DNA from 2 places in the Gilliamella sp. App2-1 genome. Region 1 is predicted to be linked to the other one. Evidence: riboswitches for the same ligand, from Rfam matches in the RefSeq annotation. Region 1 holds a riboswitch; the other holds the start of a gene.
What was found. Region 1 has a riboswitch for thiamine pyrophosphate ahead of thiB (thiamine ABC transporter substrate binding subunit). Riboswitches for the same ligand answer to the same signal wherever they lie in the genome.
Positions count from the first base shown of each region.

Region 2: linked by a shared signal. The riboswitch ahead of thiM (hydroxyethylthiazole kinase) and the one ahead of thiB (thiamine ABC transporter substrate binding subunit) in region 1 are both predicted to bind thiamine pyrophosphate.

Region 1 is NZ_LZGR01000012.1:45,991-55,279, reverse strand. It holds gene thiQ (thiamine ABC transporter ATP-binding protein ThiQ) at 235-936, opposite strand; gene thiP (thiamine/thiamine pyrophosphate ABC transporter permease) at 914-2,491, opposite strand; gene thiB (thiamine ABC transporter substrate binding subunit) at 2,506-3,501, opposite strand; TPP riboswitch at 3,541-3,649, opposite strand; gene argS (arginine--tRNA ligase) at 4,249-5,982, shown strand; gene A9G22_RS01085 (putative quinol monooxygenase) at 6,053-6,343, opposite strand; gene A9G22_RS01080 (amidohydrolase family protein) at 6,775-7,791, shown strand; gene A9G22_RS01075 (hypothetical protein) at 7,936-9,289, opposite strand, start outside.
Region 2 is NZ_LZGR01000017.1:20,804-30,092, forward strand. It holds gene A9G22_RS02005 (SPOR domain-containing protein) at 1-2, shown strand, start outside; gene A9G22_RS02010 (Dam family site-specific DNA-(adenine-N6)-methyltransferase) at 51-872, shown strand; gene rpe (ribulose-phosphate 3-epimerase) at 920-1,597, shown strand; gene A9G22_RS02020 (phosphoglycolate phosphatase) at 1,590-2,285, shown strand; gene trpS (tryptophan--tRNA ligase) at 2,309-3,304, shown strand; gene trkA (Trk system potassium transporter TrkA) at 3,414-4,775, shown strand; gene A9G22_RS02035 (AI-2E family transporter) at 5,063-6,094, shown strand; TPP riboswitch at 6,498-6,599, shown strand; gene thiM (hydroxyethylthiazole kinase) at 6,654-7,439, shown strand; gene thiE (thiamine phosphate synthase) at 7,452-8,093, shown strand; gene thiD (bifunctional hydroxymethylpyrimidine kinase/phosphomethylpyrimidine kinase) at 8,105-8,902, shown strand; gene A9G22_RS02055 (heavy-metal-associated domain-containing protein) at 9,118-9,289, opposite strand, start outside.

The sequences.
Region 1 (9,289 bases):
GATATTAATCGGTGTTGTTATTGGTAATTAAGCCCAATATACGCTAAACACATTAATAAAACCTTAATATTTAACCATTGAATTTAAAAACTAATATATCAATTGCTAACTAACAGCAAACATTTATATAAATAAAATCATAATTTGCTTACTTCACCATGAGTTTTAAAGAAATAATAGATAAACAGATTAATAGATAAAAATCTTTATGTAACGTTTAAATCTTACTTTTTATTAAAAATTAAAGCCCAACATCTTTGCAATGTGCTTATTTTCAGACTGGTTTAGTTGCGTTGGCAAGCCATTAAAAACAATCTGCCCATGATTCACCACTAAACAACGAGAAAAGTAACTGAGCGAATCATCAAGATAGTGTGAGACCATCATTAATGTCAAATCAAACTCATTACAGACTTGATCAACTAACGCTAACATCTCAAACCTTAATGCCTGATCGAGCGCTGAAAATGGCTCATCTAATAATAAAATAGGTCGGCGTTGAATTAAACAGCGAGCTAATGCAACACGTTGACGCTGTCCACCTGAAAGCTGATCGGGATAACGATCATTAAAACCAATTAAACCAACTTTAGCCAGCATATCATTTATTGTTTGCTGTTCAGATGCATTTAATTTTAAACAAGGCCTTATGCCTAAACCAATATTTTGCTCAACAGTTAAATGACCAAATAAATTATTACTTTGGAATAAAATCGACACTGGGCGTTTTCCTGGCAAAGTGTGAGTCATATTTTGATGATTAAGTAAAATTTGCCCAGAGTTTGGAAAAATAAACCCAGCAATCAAGCTTAATAATGAGCTTTTACCTGCACCACTTGGCCCAACAATAACGGCCTTTTCTTTTGCTGGGATTTTGATATCAAAATGCATTTTAAAATTATCATATTGATAATTAATTTGATTCAGTTCGATCATAATCTATTACAACCAATAAACTAAAAGATAATATTAACAATAATGCAGCCGTTACGGTGCTTTCTTGATAGTGATAATGGGATATTTGCTCATATAAATAATAAGGTAACGTAGTAACTGACTGTCCACCAAATAACGCAATAATACCAAAATCACCCAATGATAATATTGCTGAAAAAGCAAAGTTCTGGATAATTAACTTCTTTAGTGCTTTATATTCAATTAAATAAAAATGTAAAAAACCATTAATGTTAAGTGACTGACTTAAATCCCAATAGCGGGAAGTAACATCATACATTGGCGCTGCAAGATTTTTTAATATGAACGGTAATGCCATTAAACCGTTACAAAGCATCATTAAGGTGCAAACAAAGATGGGATTATAAGCATAGGGAAATAACAATAAAAACAGGCCACACGCCAGCACCATGCTTGGAATAATTAAAATCAGCGAACCAACTAACATTAACCGATTGCTCCAATTTATTTGCCGATTAATCAATAAGCGACTATTTGTATAAAGTAATAATAAAGCAAGCAACATAGCGATAATGGCTGATCCCACAGCAATTAGCAATGAAAACATAACTGCATGTTGAAAAGCCAACGTTAGAAACGACCACTGAAAAAAACAAATGCCATTTATAAGTATGGTTATGATGGGAAGTAAAATAAATAAGCCACCAATAACAATAATGACTAAACTTGACAAAACTAAGTTAAACGAAACAGGCAAACGATAATTTTGCCTAACATCGTGCGGATTAAATTTATAGTTATAATTAAATTTTTGCATCAACCTCATAAAACTAACACAAAAAACCAACTGTAAACACGCTAAAAGCACGGCTTGTATCAGATCAAAATCACGAATAGATTGATAAATAGCCACTTCAAGTGTGGTATATTTAGGCCCTCCGCCAAGTGCTAACGCAACAGCAAAGCTAGAAAAACAAAGCATAAAGATAAGCGCCGCCATAGGGAACAATTGTCGACGCAATAGAGGCCATTCCACCCATTTAAAATAACTAAAACTCGAAAAATTTAATTGTGCAGCTAGTTGTTTGTGCTCAACTGACACCCTATTTAAAGTTTGATAAAATAAGCAACAAGCATACGGAAAATTAAGAAACACATGCGCAAGTAAAATACCTTCTAATCCATAAATAGATTTCACAAATGGAAAACCCAAATAATCAAAAAAGCACGCCAATAAGCCCTGTTGCCCATAAACAGACAACAGTCCCGTTACTACCACCAGTGCAGGTAATATAAAGGTAATAGGCATAATGCGTAGCAATAACCTTTTCCCTAGAAAATCAACCATCGATAGGGCTTTGGCCATTAATATTGCTAATAAAATAGATAACAATGTCGATAGTGTTGCTTGAAATATAGTTATCCAAACAACATGCAATAAATAACTATCAAAACAGACTGTTAAATTATTAGACTTAATAGCAGCCAAGCAAAGCACAAATAGGGCTGTACCTAAGACGGTTAAGATCAAGCTTGCAGCGCTAATACCTGGCAGTAGTGTTCTTAATTTCAACATGGTACTGAATAAAACTACTTACTAATGGTGGATTTCCATTCACGTACCCACATCTTTTGATTCTGTTCAACTTGCTTGGCATCAAACTCAAGCGCTTTATTGACTGGCTTAATTTCCTGAAAAGCTTCGGGTAATGAAGTATTAACAATTGGATACATGAAATTTTTTTCAGCTAATTGACGCTGTACATCAGGAGTTAATAAATATCGCAAAAATGAACGCGCAAGTTCTGGTTGTTGACTAAATTTAGTAATTCCCACAACTTCGACTTGACGGTAATGGCCTTCATCAAAAATAGCCGCGGCATAACGATGATCATTATCATTCATAATATGCGCAACAGGTGAAGTACTATAGCTAAGCACTAAATCGGCTTCACCTTTTAAAAATAGACCATAAGCTTCGCTCCAACCTTTGGTCACTGTTACGGTATTTTTAGCTATTTTTTGCCATGCAGATGCGGTATCATCGCCGTATATCTTCTTCACCCAAAATAATAAACCTAAGCCGGGAGTGCTGGTTCTTGGGTCTTGATAAATAATTTTCCAGTTGGCTTTATTATCAACTAACTCATGCATGCTGCGTGGTGGATTACCAATTTTTTGTTGATCATAAATAAAAGCAAAATAGCCAAAATCATAAGGCATAAAATCACTATCCCACCAGTCAGTATTTAAATTATCGGGTTTACTGATTTGATGAGGAATAACAATATCCGCCTGTTTGGCTTGTTCTATAAGATTATTGTCTAACCCTAAGATTACATCGGCATTAGTTTTATCACCTTCAAGACGAATTCGATTTAAAACCGATACTCCATCCCCTAATGTAACAATCTCGAGTTGACAGCCACACTGCGCTTCAAAACCCTTTTCAATCGCCTGCCCTGGTCCCCACTCTGAAATAAAGGAATTGTAACTATAAACAGTTAAGGTAGGTTTTACGTTGGCAGCGTTTGCAATGAAAGGGATAGAAAATACCAAAGATAATAACAATTTTTTACAAAACATTTTGCCTCCAAAACAGCAATAAAAGACAAAAGGTTTGAGCAAGTACAATAACTCAAATCCCTCCGCTGGCATGATCCAGTTCAGGTTCGACGGGTTATGTTAGCCTATCTAACATTCTCAGCCCATCTAGGCACCCCGTTGAGAACACGGGTTAGTGTAGTGGTTAGTGTTAAAATTGTAAACAACGAAAAAGAATAAAGAGCCGCTATAACTAAAAAAAATTATTCAATAATTTAATTTTATTAATATTTTTATTTAAAACAAAAATCTATTGACTACTCTAAATGTGCAAAAACAAACCAAACTAACCTACCAAAACTTAACCCTACACCAGTGCTTGGTTCTGACATATCAGCTACGATTCGTTTTTGACAAACATCACTTATTTGGCGTGCTAACCTCACTCAGTTATCGGCGCATTCTGACATAGTATAACCACTACAATAACCTTTGCTGCCACAAAAAATTAGTACATTTTTCCATAAAAAATTCAGAAAACACATTGATTTAATTAAAGTTTTTTACGTTAATGTTTTTGGGTGAAATCAAACATTTATAAGATGGTGAGGCGTTTTGACTTCTAACTAAAACTTGGCATTTTGTCAAAACGTTTCAAGTAGTGTATCGATTATACTTAATTTTTTATATTTTTTTAATAAAAAATCCGCCCTCTTATTACGATCAGTGACAATTCGTCACTTTGCCGGTATTATATTGGGCATTTTATTATAATCGGTTAGGTTTAGTGTGAATATTCAACAATTATTAACGCAACGTGTTTCGCAAGCCATGATTATGGCGGGTGCTGATAAAAACTGTGACGCTTTAATTAAGCAATCAAACAAAGCACAATTTGGTGATTACCAAGCCAATGGCATTATGGCTGTTGCCAAAAAACTAGGTATGCCACCTCGAGAACTTGCCCAAGCTGTTTTGCAACATTTAGATATCGATGATATCGCCGAAAAAGTGGAAATTGCCGGCCCAGGCTTTATCAATATCTTTTTAAAAAATAGCTGGATTGCTGAGCAAAATGAAATTGCTTTAAACAGCGATAAACTTAATATCACTTTGCCCGCGAAACCACAAACCATTGTGGTTGATTATTCAGCGCCTAATGTCGCCAAAGAGATGCATGTCGGGCACTTGCGTTCAACCATTATTGGTGATGCTAGCGTTCGCGTTTTATCGTTTTTAGGTCATAATGTTATTCGTGCTAATCATGTTGGTGATTGGGGAACGCAATTTGGAATGTTAATTGCGTATCTTGAAAAGATGCAAAATGAACATGCCAATGATATGGATCTTTCAGATTTAGAGTCATTCTATCGCGCCGCTAAAAAACATTATGACGAAGACGAAATTTTTGCCGAAAAAGCTCGTAATTATGTAGTGAAATTACAAGGTGGCGATGAATATTGTCGCGATATGTGGCGTAAGCTAGTTGATATTACCATGACGCAAAATATTGCCACTTATAAACGTTTAAATGTCACCTTAACCGTTGAAGACACCATGGGCGAAAGCATCTATAACAGTATGCTACCGGGTATCGTTGCCGATTTAAAACAGAAAGGACTTGCCGTTGAAAGCGAAGGCGCGATTGTTGTGTTTTTAGATGAGTATAAAAACAAAGAAGGCGAACCGATGGGGGTTATCATCCAAAAACGGGATGGTGGCTATCTTTATGCCACAACCGATATTGCTTGTGCTAAATACCGTTACGAAACATTACATGCCGATCGTATTCTTTATTATACTGATTCCCGCCAACATCAACATTTAGAACAAGTTTGGGCTATTGTTCATAAAGCCAAGTATGTGCCAGAATCATTAAAACTTGAGCACCATATGTTTGGTATGATGCTAGGTAAAGACGGTAAACCATTTAAAACACGTTCTGGCGATACCGTTAAATTAAATGATTTGCTCGATGAAGCTTGTGAACGTGCGACAACATTAATTCGTAGCAAAAATCCTGACTTAACTGAAAGCGAGCTTGCCGAAATCGTCGATGCAGTGGCTATTGGTGCAGTTAAATATGCCGATCTTTCTAAAAATCGTACCACCGATTATGTTTTTGATTGGGATAATATGTTGTCATTTGAAGGCAATACCGCACCTTATTTACAATATGCTTATACCCGAGTGTTATCGATATTTAAAAAATCGAATATTACCGAAGCGAGCTTAACAGGTAATATTCGTTTAGAAACCGATAAAGAGCGTGCCTTAGCAACACGTTTAATTCAATTTGACGATACAATTTCAACCGTAGCAAGGGACGGTACGCCGCATGTACTTTGTGCTTATCTTTATGAAATTGCGACGCTATTTTCAAGTTTTTATGAGAACTGCCCTATTTTAACGGCCGACAGCGAGAGCTTAAAACAAAGTCGCTTGAAATTGGCTTGTTTAACAGCAAAAACACTGAAAATTGGTCTTGATATGTTAGGTATTAAGACAGTTGATAAAATGTAAGTAAATTGCCACCGATGTGAATGCATGGGTGGCAGTTTTGCTAATATACTTAATATTTTGTACTTTTAAGTTACATGATTTGTTTAACTATATTAATCTCTAATCCATCAACATAATCTTTAGCAAAGTTGGCAAATTCGACAAAATGAGGCGTTGCATTGTGAAAATCAATCGCCTGCTGCGAAGCCCATGTTTCGATCACAATAAAGATATTGGGGTTATCAATACTTTGATTAAGTTCATAGCGCACACAACCTGTTTCGGCCCTGCTACCTGTGACTAATCGTTTCAATATCGATTGAAATGCATCATAAAATTCTGGTTTAACGGCGATTGTGGCAACGATATTTAATTGGCTCATGTTAACTGCCCTATATTTCAGAATAATTGATTAGCACAGTATACGCTTGGTATCACGAATAATCTCATTTTTGTGACGTTCAATTATTATGATTAAATAATAAGTTATCATTTAATTTTTTATTTTATGGGTAATTTGTATTTATTGAACGCTTTTTTTTTGCAGTAGAAAATCTAAAAAATAATACTTTAACCATTTCATTTATTTATATATTTTATCAATTATAGTCCTTGCTATTAAAAATATTTTGGTTAGAATTTCTGCAATTTTTAATCGATAAGGTATAAGCGCAATGAACACTTGTAAATCAATAATCTTAACCAATAAAATTATTGATAAGACTTTTATCCTCCTTTTTGGGGGATTTTTTTTGCCTATTGCGCTCGATTTTATCCACTTTATTTAAAATGATTGCATTGTAGAGGCACATTATGATTGAACATAAAAACATGTTGTTAACCACAAGAGACCAAAGTTTAAAAGCCTATTTAATGAATAAAATTAAACAAAATGGCGGATGGGTTAATGCTCATATGCATGCCGATCGTGCTTTTACTATTTCGGTTGATAGTTTTGATGTCTATCAAAAACAGACCTTAATTGAAAAATGGGATACATTAGATAAAGTCAAAGCATCAATGAGCGAAGATGATTACTATCGCCATTTTAGTATGGCGGTTGAGCGGATGATTGAGCAAGGGGTGAGTGCAATGGGATCGTTTGTTGATATTGACCCTATCGCGCAAGAGCGAGCCATTAAAGGGGCGTTAAGAGCACGCGAAACCTATAAAAATGACATCACCATAAAATTAGTCAATCAAACACTTAAAGGCGTTATCGATAAAGAGGCTCGTTATTGGTTCGATAAAGGCGCTGATTTAGTTGATGTTATTGGCGGTTTACCACGTCGTGATGAGCGCGATCATGGTGAAGGGATGGGACTGAAACATCTTGATGTGCTAATGCAAACGGGTAAATCATTAGGCAAAATGGTGCACGTACATGTTGACCAGTTTAATTCTCAAGATGAGATCGAAACGGAACAACTTACCGATAAAACCCTTGAATATGGTATGCATGGTCGCGTTGTTGCCATTCATAGTATTTCGATCACAGCCCACAGTTTAGAATATCGCCAAAAACTCTATAAAAAAATGCAAGAAGCAAAAATGATGGTAATTGCCTGCCCATTTGCTTGGATCGATAGCCCACGCCGCGAAGAACAAGGCCCTACTCGTAACTCACTCACCCCAGTTGATGAACTTGCCACAGCAGGTATTCCTGTTGCAATCGGTACAGATAACGTCAGCGATTATATGTTGCCATTTTCAACTGGCAATATGTGGGAAGAACTTAAATTGTTAGTAACCGGATGTCGTTATACTGATTTAGATAATGTCGTTAATGTGGCAACCAAAAATGGACGAATGGTACTTGGGATTGAATAGTTAATCATCTATATTAAATAAAAACCCCACAAACAATAAATACTGTTGTTTGTGGAATTTTATTTTTGCTTTGCATATAAATACTATGCACACGGATGTGATTAGATTATCTTTTCTAAAAAATTCAATATAAACTTCAATTAGTTATAAATATGAAAGATCGCTAATAATATCCTCAAACCTTGATTTTAGTTCGGTTAATTGCTGTTCTTTTGCTGCTTGAAGCAAGCTATCTTTGCTTTGTAATGTTCCTTTACTGTGATTACGCAAATTTGATGGCACATTACCAGAATAGATATAATCATGTTTTGCTGATGTTTGAACTATGTCAAATTTTTTACTGTAACTATAGACGCCGTGAACCTCAATTTCAGTGGTCAAGGTTAATTTATTGCTATGCGTCACCGTTTTTAAATTAAATTGCTGATCTTTGTAGGTTTTAACTTGCTTTTTATTACCGTTTTCATCAGACACTTCAACAAATTTATCAAAGACTTTTTCGGTTTTGGTTTCATTGTTAACTGATTCCCCAAGATCAGAAAATTCAACGTTTGTCGTAATGCGAATTGTGACATCAGCTTGACTTGGATGATAAGTAACAAATTCTATAAAGTCTTTACTTAATAGATCTAATACAAAAGATTTTAATTCTGAAGAATTATAATAAACTTTAATTTTCCCTTTTTTGGCATAATTATCTGCTTGTGAATTTGCATCACGAAATGATCCGTATTGACGATAAGCAGAAGCAGCCGAAGCGTAATATCTAGCAATTTCACGAAATTGGTAACGATGTGTTGCAGTCTTTGCTAGTTGTTGAGCTTGCTCATAAGCATTTTCTGCTTGCTGAGTACAGTATTTTCTATCATTATCAATAGAACGTTTATCACTATCTTTGTACTTACCAAGCGGTTCATAGACCGCCGATGCATTATTAAAGGCATCGGCTGCGGCTTTGTAGTTACCTTGCTGTTCGAACATTTTTCCTTGATCATAATACTCTTTAGCCGCAAGTTGCCTATATTTTTTATTGGCATTTTTGTACAAGCTTTCAATATTTTTATAGTTGTATTGCTCAAGCCCTTTTCCATATAAATCGGCTCTTATTCTATAACTTTCGCTGTCGGTGCCAGTGATTGAATTGCCATAATTATAGTATTCTTTAGCTATATTTTGTTGTAATTGAGTCACGTCATATTTGTTATCAAAAAAACTGATTTCTTGACTATAAAAACGATCAGTTAATCGCATTTTCATAGCTAATAGATTTTCGTAGCATTTTATTCGTGTGGCATAATCAAAGTTATTGGCGTTTAAAAGGCTTGTTTCGTAATGTTGCATAACGCTATTGACGATATTTTGCAGTCGTTGTATATCTTGTTTTCCAAATTCAGCAGGACCTTTGTCCTCAATACTGTCACCCAATAGGTTGATACTTTCTAAATATTTTCCTTCTTTATAAGCATCTTCTGCTGTACGTGTATGGCAAGCAGTTAAT
Region 2 (9,289 bases), on a different contig from region 1:
AACAAACGACGTCGTTTATTTATCCGATCAACGACAAATAGGAGTATCCGTTGAAGAAGCAACGAGCCTTTTTAAAATGGGCTGGAGGAAAATATGAGCTCGTGGACACAATTAAACGATATCTACCAGAAGGCGATCAACTGATTGAACCTTTTGTCGGGGCTGGTTCTGTGTTTTTAAACACTAACTATAAAAGTTATATTTTAGCAGATATTAATCAAGACTTAATTTCATTATTTACATTGTTAAAATCAAGTCCCGATCAATTTATCCGTGATCTTAGATTGCTATTTGTTGCTCAAAATAATCAACCTGACGCTTTTTATCAGCTTCGAGATGTATTTAATCGAAATAAAGACCAGTATTTTAGATCCCTGTTATTTGTCTATTTGAATAGACATGGTTATAACGGTTTATGTCGTTATAATAGTAGAGGGCTATTTAACGTACCATTTGGGCGTTATAAGACAATTTATTTTCCTGAAAAAGAACTCTATTTTTTTGCAGAAAAAGCACAAAAAGCACAATTTATTTGCGCGCCTTATCACGAAGTCATGAATAAAGCGAAACAAAACTCGGTGATTTATTGTGATCCGCCCTATATATCTCCGAATGAATCAGCTGGATTTACGGCTTATTATTCAAATATTTTTGGATTTGAAGAGCATAAAAACTTGTCGAAATTGGCTGAAACCATAGCATATAAAAAAGATATACCGGTACTGGTATCTAATCATTATACTGATTACACCATGACCCTTTACAGTAAAGCGAGTCAACTTTATCGAGCAGAAATGCGACGTTCAATTAGCTGTGCTGGCAAAAGCCGAAAAAAAATCGATGAAATTTTAGCTTTATATAAAAAGTCATAAATAGATTTGAATATAAGGTGAGCTATTAGAGGTAGTAGAGGTAGGTTATGAAAGAATACATTATTGCTCCATCAATATTATCAGCTGATTTTGCTCGTCTTGGCGAAGATACCCAAAAAGTTGTCGATGCAGGTGCTGATGTTATTCATTTTGATGTTATGGATAACCATTTTGTACCTAATCTAACCATGGGTGCGATGTTTTGTAAAGCATTACGAGACTATGGCATAAAAGCACCTATTGACGTGCATTTAATGGTATCACCGGTTGAAGAACTCATCACCGCATTTGCCAAAGCAGGCGCAACCAACATATCAATCCACCCAGAAGCGACCGTTCATTTGGATCGGTCATTACAGTTAATTAAAGATCACGGCTGCACTGCAGGTATTGTATTTAATCCTGCAACACCGCTTGATTATTTAGATTATATTATTGACAAAATTGATATTATTTTATTAATGAGTGTTAATCCTGGTTTTGGAGGACAATCTTTTATACCTTCTACAATTAAGAAGTTACAACAAACCAAACAACGTATTATTGCATCTGGACGCGATATTCGTTTAGAAATTGATGGTGGCGTAAAAGTTGAAAATATAGCAGAAATTGCCAAAGCAGGTGCCGATATGTTTGTTGCAGGCTCCGCCATATTTAGCCAGCCTGATTATAAAACCGTCATTGATGCCATGCGTAAAGAGTTAGCAGGAGTGATACATGAATAAACTAGAAGATATTCAAGCAATCGCATTTGATTTAGATGGTACATTGGTTGATAGTGTGCCGGGGCTGGCACTAGCTACACAAAATATGTTGGCAGACTTGAATCTACCGACAATCAGCAATGAACAAGTCAAAAATTTTGTCGGTAATGGTATTGATATCATGCTCGAGCGAGTATTTAAAGCCATTCAAGTTGATCCATCAACTGAGCTACTGGCAAAAGCTAAAAATCTATTTAACCAGCATTATGATAAAGTTATTGATGCAGAAACGAAACTGTTTCCCAATGTTAAAGAAACCCTAAAAGTGCTTCATGATAATCATTATCCGCTGGCATTAGTGACCAATAAACCTGCACAATTTTTACCGGCCTTGCTGACTTCCTTAGGTATAAAAGAGTACTTTTCGTTAGTTCTTGGTGGTGGTGATGTGATTAAATTAAAACCACATCCAGCGCCGTTGTATCAAGTAATGGCTACATTTGGATTGTTTAGTGATCAGTTGCTTTTTGTTGGCGATTCTAAAAATGATATTACTGCCGCCCAAAATGCTAACTGTCCAACCGTTGCATTAAGCTATGGCTATAACTATGGCATCTCGATCGCTACCAGCAACCCTGATTTTTTATTAGATGATTTTAAAGACATATTAACATTATTACCTCAGCCAAAAGCTGATGCAAAAAAATAATTAGCATAAATTAGGAACAAATTATGAGTAAACCGATTGTATTTAGTGGCGCTCAGCCATCAGGAGAACTAACACTTGGCAACTACTTAGGTGCATTAAAAAATTGGGTGGCTCTGCAAGGCGAATATGATTGCGTTTATTGTATTGTCAATCAGCATGCGATTACCGTACGCCAAGATCCCAACAAATTACGTAAAGCTACATTAGATACACTCGCTCTGTATTTAGCTTGTGGCATCGATCCACAAAAAAGCACTATTTTTGTACAATCTCAAGTGCCTGCACATGCACAGCTGGGCTGGGCATTAAATTGTTACACCTATTTTGGTGAACTCAGCCGTATGACTCAATTTAAAGATAAATCATCTCGTCACTCCGAAAATATCAATGCGGGTTTATTTGATTACCCAGTCCTGATGGCTGCCGATATTTTGCTCTATCAAGCAAACTTAGTGCCTGTAGGCGATGATCAAAAACAACATCTTGAATTATCTCGTGATATCGCTATGCGGTTTAATGCGCTTTACGGTGATATATTTACTGTTCCAGAGCCATTTATTTCAAAAGTGGGCGCACGTGTTATGTCATTGCAAGAACCCACAAAGAAAATGTCTAAATCAGACGACAACCGCAATAACGTAATTGGCTTGCTCGAAAATCCTAAAGATATTGAGAAGAAAATCAAACGTGCAATGACCGATTCTGATGAGCCTCCAGTGGTACGTTATGATCTTAAAAATAAAGCAGGCGTTTCAAACCTACTTGATATTTTGACTGGCGTGACAGGTAAACCCATTACTGAGCTTGAAAAAGAGTTTGAAGGCAAAATGTATGGTCATCTCAAAACTGAAGTAGCAGCGCAAGTCATCGATATGCTGACCACTTTGCAAGCCAAGTATCATCAGTACCGAGATGACGAAAGTTATCTATTTGCCATCATGCAAGAAGGCGCAGAAAAAGCGTATTCAAAAGCCGAACCAACTTTGAAAAAAGTCTATGATGCAATCGGTTTTGTATAATTGCCAAATCAATAATTGATTGTGACTCAAAAATAAAACAGTATGCAATGGCTTTAATAGACTAAATAAATTGGCAACGATTAAAGCCATTTAACTATACGGGTTAGTTATGAAGATTATTATTCTTGGTGCAGGGCAAACCGGTAGTGCACTTGCTGAATATCTCGTTACCGAAAAACAAAACGATGTCACCGTAGTTGATGAAAATTATAATAAATTACAATCACTACAAGAACGTTTTGATTTACAGGTGATTTGTGGAAAATCATCCTATCCTCAGGTTTTAGAAAGTGCAGGTGCCGAATCGGCCGATATGCTTGTCGCGGTAACTAACTCTGACGAAGTCAACATGATGGCCTGCCAAATTGGGCATGTCATGTTTAACATTCCACAAAAAGTCGCACGCATTAGAGCTCCTGAATACAATGACGAAAATTATCCCTTTTTTAATAAAGATTGTATTAATATCGATCATATTATTGCCCCAGAAAACCTTATCACTAATCATATTAGTCAATTAGTCCAATATCCTGGTTCGTTACAATTTGCATCTTTTTATGACAATCGCGTCTGTTTGGTTGCTGTGACGGCCTATTACGGCGGTGCTTTAGTTGGGAGTGAACTATCTGGACTTAAAGAACACTTACCTCATGTTGAAGCTCGGGTTGTCGCAATTTATCGTAAAAATCGCTTTATACGTCCGCTAGGGTCAACCCTTATTGAAGCAGGAGATATGGTTTATTTCATTACACCGCCGGTTAATATTAAAGCGGTGACTAGTGAGCTACAACGTTTAGAAAAGCCCTATAAACGAATCATTATTAGCGGCGGTGGTGGTGTAGCTGTCACTTTAGCAAAGCGTTTAGAAAACGATTATCAAGTTAAATTAATCGAACGCAATGCCGAACGTGCCGAATTAATTGCTGAGCAACTTATTAATACAACGGTTCTGCATGGCGAATCATCGGATCAAGAATTACTCTCACAAGAGCAAGTTGAACTTACTGATCTGTTTATTGCTGTCACCAATGATGATGAATCCAATATCATGTCTTCTATGCTTGCAAAAAGGATGGGAGCAAAAAAAGTGATTGTGTTGATTCAACGCCAAGCCTACCTTGAATTGATTAATGACAGTGTGATTGATATTGCAATTTCACCACAACACGCCACAATTTCAGAACTGTTAAGCCATGTAAGGCAAACGGGCGTTGTTAAAGTCGTTTCATTAAGACAAGGTGAATCCGAGATTGTCGAAATTGCTGCCAATGGGAATAATGAAACATCACGACTCGTTGGCAAAAATATTAATGGTTTAAAATTACCTTCAGGCGCAACTATTGGAGCTGTAGTGCGAGGCGAAGATGTGATTATCGTTAATACTGATTTAACAATAGAAGACAATGATCATCTAATCATCTTTTTGCCAGATAGAAAAGCAATTACAGAGATTGAAAGATTATTACAATAGTTTTTTAAAAAATATAATGTAAATAAAAACACGTTCCCACAAATTTAATATAAAAACTGTCAGGAGGATTATTAATTTTTATTGAGACTTTTACGTCTGTTTTCTGGAGTTTGAATTTAAACTTTAGAAAACCTGCAACTACATAAGATTAGTTCGATATACATAATCATTTAAAAAAATTTAGATTTTAAACAAAGTTTGCCTTAAAGTGGGCTTTAAGCACAGAGCTTAAGCTGCAAAATTTTATTTGACTTTAATGGCTTATTTATTGAAAGGAATTAGTTACCATGTTACTCAATAATAATCAAAAATTAGGTCTATTTTGCCTCACGCTATTTTCCGTTTTTTTCATTATTTTAATGCAAGTTCATTTAATGCCAGCAGTAATTGCCGGTTTATTAACCTATACATTAACTCAAAAATTAGATGAGTTTTTATCACGAAAAATGATACGTTTTAGCCATCAATCAAAATTAGTTTCGGTACTAGTACTCACAACACTGATTATGAGTATTTTTATTGGTGGTTTTTGGTATTTATTTGCTTGGTTTGTTGATATGGCCAAGCACCCTACCGAAACATTAACAAATATGAAATTAGTAGTAAACAATGTAGTAAACAGTCTGCCGTCAAGCGTGACCCATTATTTACCTGATGATTTAGACGAAGTGAAATCAACTATAATGATTTACCTTAAAGATCACGTCTTTTATCTACAATCTATCATCAAAAAAGTATTTCATGATTTAGTCATATTAATTGTGGGAATGATTATTGGATTAATCTTAGGCTATAAAGAAAATCAACGTAGTAGCAATAATAATCAAATGACACAAAGAGCATTAACTAAAGCCTTAAAAACCAGTTTAAATCGATTAGTGGTGGTATTCCAATATGTAGCGATGTCCCAAGTTGTGATTGCATTATTTAATACTATCATGACTGCCATTTTGCTATTTATTATTTTGCCTGTATTTGGCATTCATTTACCGTTTAGTAAAAGTTTAGTGTTAGCCACATTTGTTTTTGGTCTTATTCCAATTATTGGAAATTTGATTGTTAATGGATTAATCTTTTTTGTTGCATTTACCGTATCATTTACCGTCGCAATGGTGATTATTGTTTATTTAATCTTAATTCATAAAATGGAATATGTACTTAATGCAAAAATAGTCGGGACAAAAATTCATGCTGGTATCTGTGAATTGTTAATTTCGATGCTATTTTTAGAGACCCTTTTTGGTGTCATTGGTTTAATTTTTGCGCCTATTTTTTATGCATTTATTAAATTATCATTAAAAGAACTACGAATCATTTAAAGTTAATAATAATAAAAATTGGCAAAAATCAATAATGATTTGTTTGAATAAATATTTAAATTGGAAATATTGTTTCTTATGTCACTAAAGCTAAAAATGCCTGTACCAAGTTTATTTTTGCTGGTATCTATAATGAATTCGTTAATTGTTCTTTAAATGGTGTAATGCAGGAAATAATGGTACCTCAATACTCTGTGGAGAAAATATGCATGGCTTAAAACTACCTACAGGCTTTTCAGGTTGTAGCGAATAGCGAAGATACGATTATCGTTAATACTAATTTAACGATAGAAGACCATGATCATCTAATTCTCTTCTTGCCAGATAGAATGGCAATTACGAGTATTGAAAGATTATTACAATAACTTGTTAAAAACCGATAGTCAGTTCATAATAACTACACAATTTTGACTCGGGGTGTTTTTTGTTTAAACAAAAAACTGAGATTTTACCCGTTGAACCTGATCTGGATTATGCCAGCGTAGGGAAGTCTAAGCTATAAAGTCACTAAATTGGCCAATTCTTCCTAACGTATATAAAATATAAGGAGGGAAGAAATATGCCAGCAGTCAAATCATTTCACACCACGCAAGCAATCGCTTTTATCCATCACATTAAACAACAACGCCCACTCGTGCATTGCATAACTAATGATGTAGTCCAAAATTTTACCGCCAATGTACTACTTGCTATTGGTGCATCACCCGCAATGGTGATTGCCGAGCAAGAAGTTGCGGCATTTGTTACCATTGCCGATAGTTTACTGATTAATATTGGCACCATTCACAGCAGCATAGCCTCAAGTATGTTATTAGCAGCAGCTAAAGCTCAGCAAACACAAACCCCATGGGTACTCGATCCTGTCGCTGTAGGACCTGCACTTAATTACCGTACTGAAATTGCATATCAATTATTATCATTAAAACCAACAGTAATTCGTGGTAATGCCTCAGAAATATTAGCGCTAAATGGTCAAAACTCATCGGCAAAAGGACCTGACGGTCAAGACTCAACCCAATCAGCTTTAAACGCCGCCCAAGAGCTTGCGCAAAAATATCAAACAATTGTTGCAATGACAGGTGATATCGACTATATCACTAACGGTAACAATGTATATAGCATAACAGGAGGCGATATTGCTTTAACTAAAGTGACGGGAACGGGATGTTCGTTATCCGCCATGGTAGCAGCCTTTATAGCCAATTCACCTGACCCTTTATTCGCTACTGCCTCAGCATGTTTTATGATGAAAAAGGCCGCTGAACTTGCCAATAAACAGCAAGGATTAGGCACCTTTATGGTATCTCTATTAGATCAACTCTCGCTATTTAACTCCTCGCTTTAATAAGGGTATCAAATGAAAAAACAATTGGATTTAACCCTTTATTTAGTGCTCGAACCACTACTTTGCGGTGGTATTAGTGGTATGGTCAATACAACTAAAATTGCTGTCAAAAATGGCGTAACTGCTATACAGTTAAGATCAGAAAAAGAACTGGCAGGTAAAGATTGGTATCAAGCAGCATTAGCATTGAAAGAAACGCTAAGTGATACACCTGTCCCGCTATTTATAAATGATCACGTGGATATTGCTTTAGCAATTAATGCCGATGGCGTACATATTGGACAAAGTGATTTACCTGCCGATGTCACTCGCCAACTCATTGGCAAAGATAAATGGTTAGGGTTTTCAGTATCCAATCGCCAACAACTTGATACCACGCCTTGGCAGCTGGTTGATTATATTGGTATTGGTCCTATCTTTCCAACCACAACCAAAAAAGATGTAACAGTAGCACTGGGAACCGAACAGTTAACCAAGTTAGTAGAACTAAAGCAGCGCCCTGCTGTTGCCATTGGTGGTATTGATGAAAACAATGTAACTAATATTATCCAAACAGGCATTGACGGTGTTGCAGTGGTTTCGGCTATTTGTGGCAAAAAAGATATTCAACAAGCAACGTTATCGCTTATTAACAAAATCAAGCAAGCTAAATAGGAAATACTATCATGACAACAATTACATTAACCATTGCTGGATCTGATCCTAGCGGTGGAGCAGGTATTCAAGCCGATTTAAAAACCTTTTCTGCACTTGGTGCATATGGTATGTCAGTTATTACCGCCCTAACGGCACAAAGTACACAAGGAGTTGATGCGGTATTAGCGATCCCGCCCGAATTTATTGAAGCCCAATTTAATACGCTTTATCAAGATATTCAAATTGATAGCGTAAAAATAGGAATGCTCATGAATAAAGAGATAGTCACAACCGTCCACCATCTGCTAAAAAGCAACCCAATCCCGATCATCATCTTAGACACCGTCATGGTCGCCAAAGGGGGATATTCGCTCCTAAAACCTGACGCCATCACAGCCATTCGTGAACTTTTACTCCCCCTAGCAACCATCATCACTCCCAATCTACCAGAAGCCGCCGCGCTACTTGATTGTGATGAAGCAAAAACCGAAGATGATATGCAAAAACAAGGGTGTGAATTACTTAAACTAGGTTGCAAAGCGGTCTTAATGAAAGGCGGGCACTTGCTAAGCCATGAAAGTCCAGATTATTTGATAACTCAAGATAGCATCATAAGAATGACCTTTCCGCGAATTCAAACTAAAAATACCCACGGAACGGGCTGCACACTTTCTGCCGCAATTTCAGCATTAGTACCCAAATATAACAACTTAGAAGAGGCCATAAAACAGGCTAAAAACTATTTGCAAGGTGCCATTAGCCATGCCGATGATTTAACTATTGGCAAAGGTGATGGCCCTACACACCATTTTTATCACTGGTGGTAATAAGTCAGCAGTGATCAATGTTTTATCACACAATTTAGCTAAAAAATATCCATAAACAAATTGATTTTATCAAATTTTTAATTAACTCTTATAGAGTTTAAAGTTATTCTTTGGAAAACCGATAACCAAATAAAGTGAAATCGACAAACAGAATGTTTGTCGACACAGTACTTTTCAGAGATAAATGCAAAAAATCTTATCAAAAACCACTTAACTTAATAAGAAACACCAACGAACTGGAAGCCAGCTTCAGCAATCGCCGTAATAACGGCTTCTTGAGAAATAGTGCTATTTTCGATATCAACCTCGTGCTTAGCTATATCAACTGTCACTTTTGCCTTTGGATCAATATCATTGATTGCTTTAGTTATCGTTTTAACACAATGT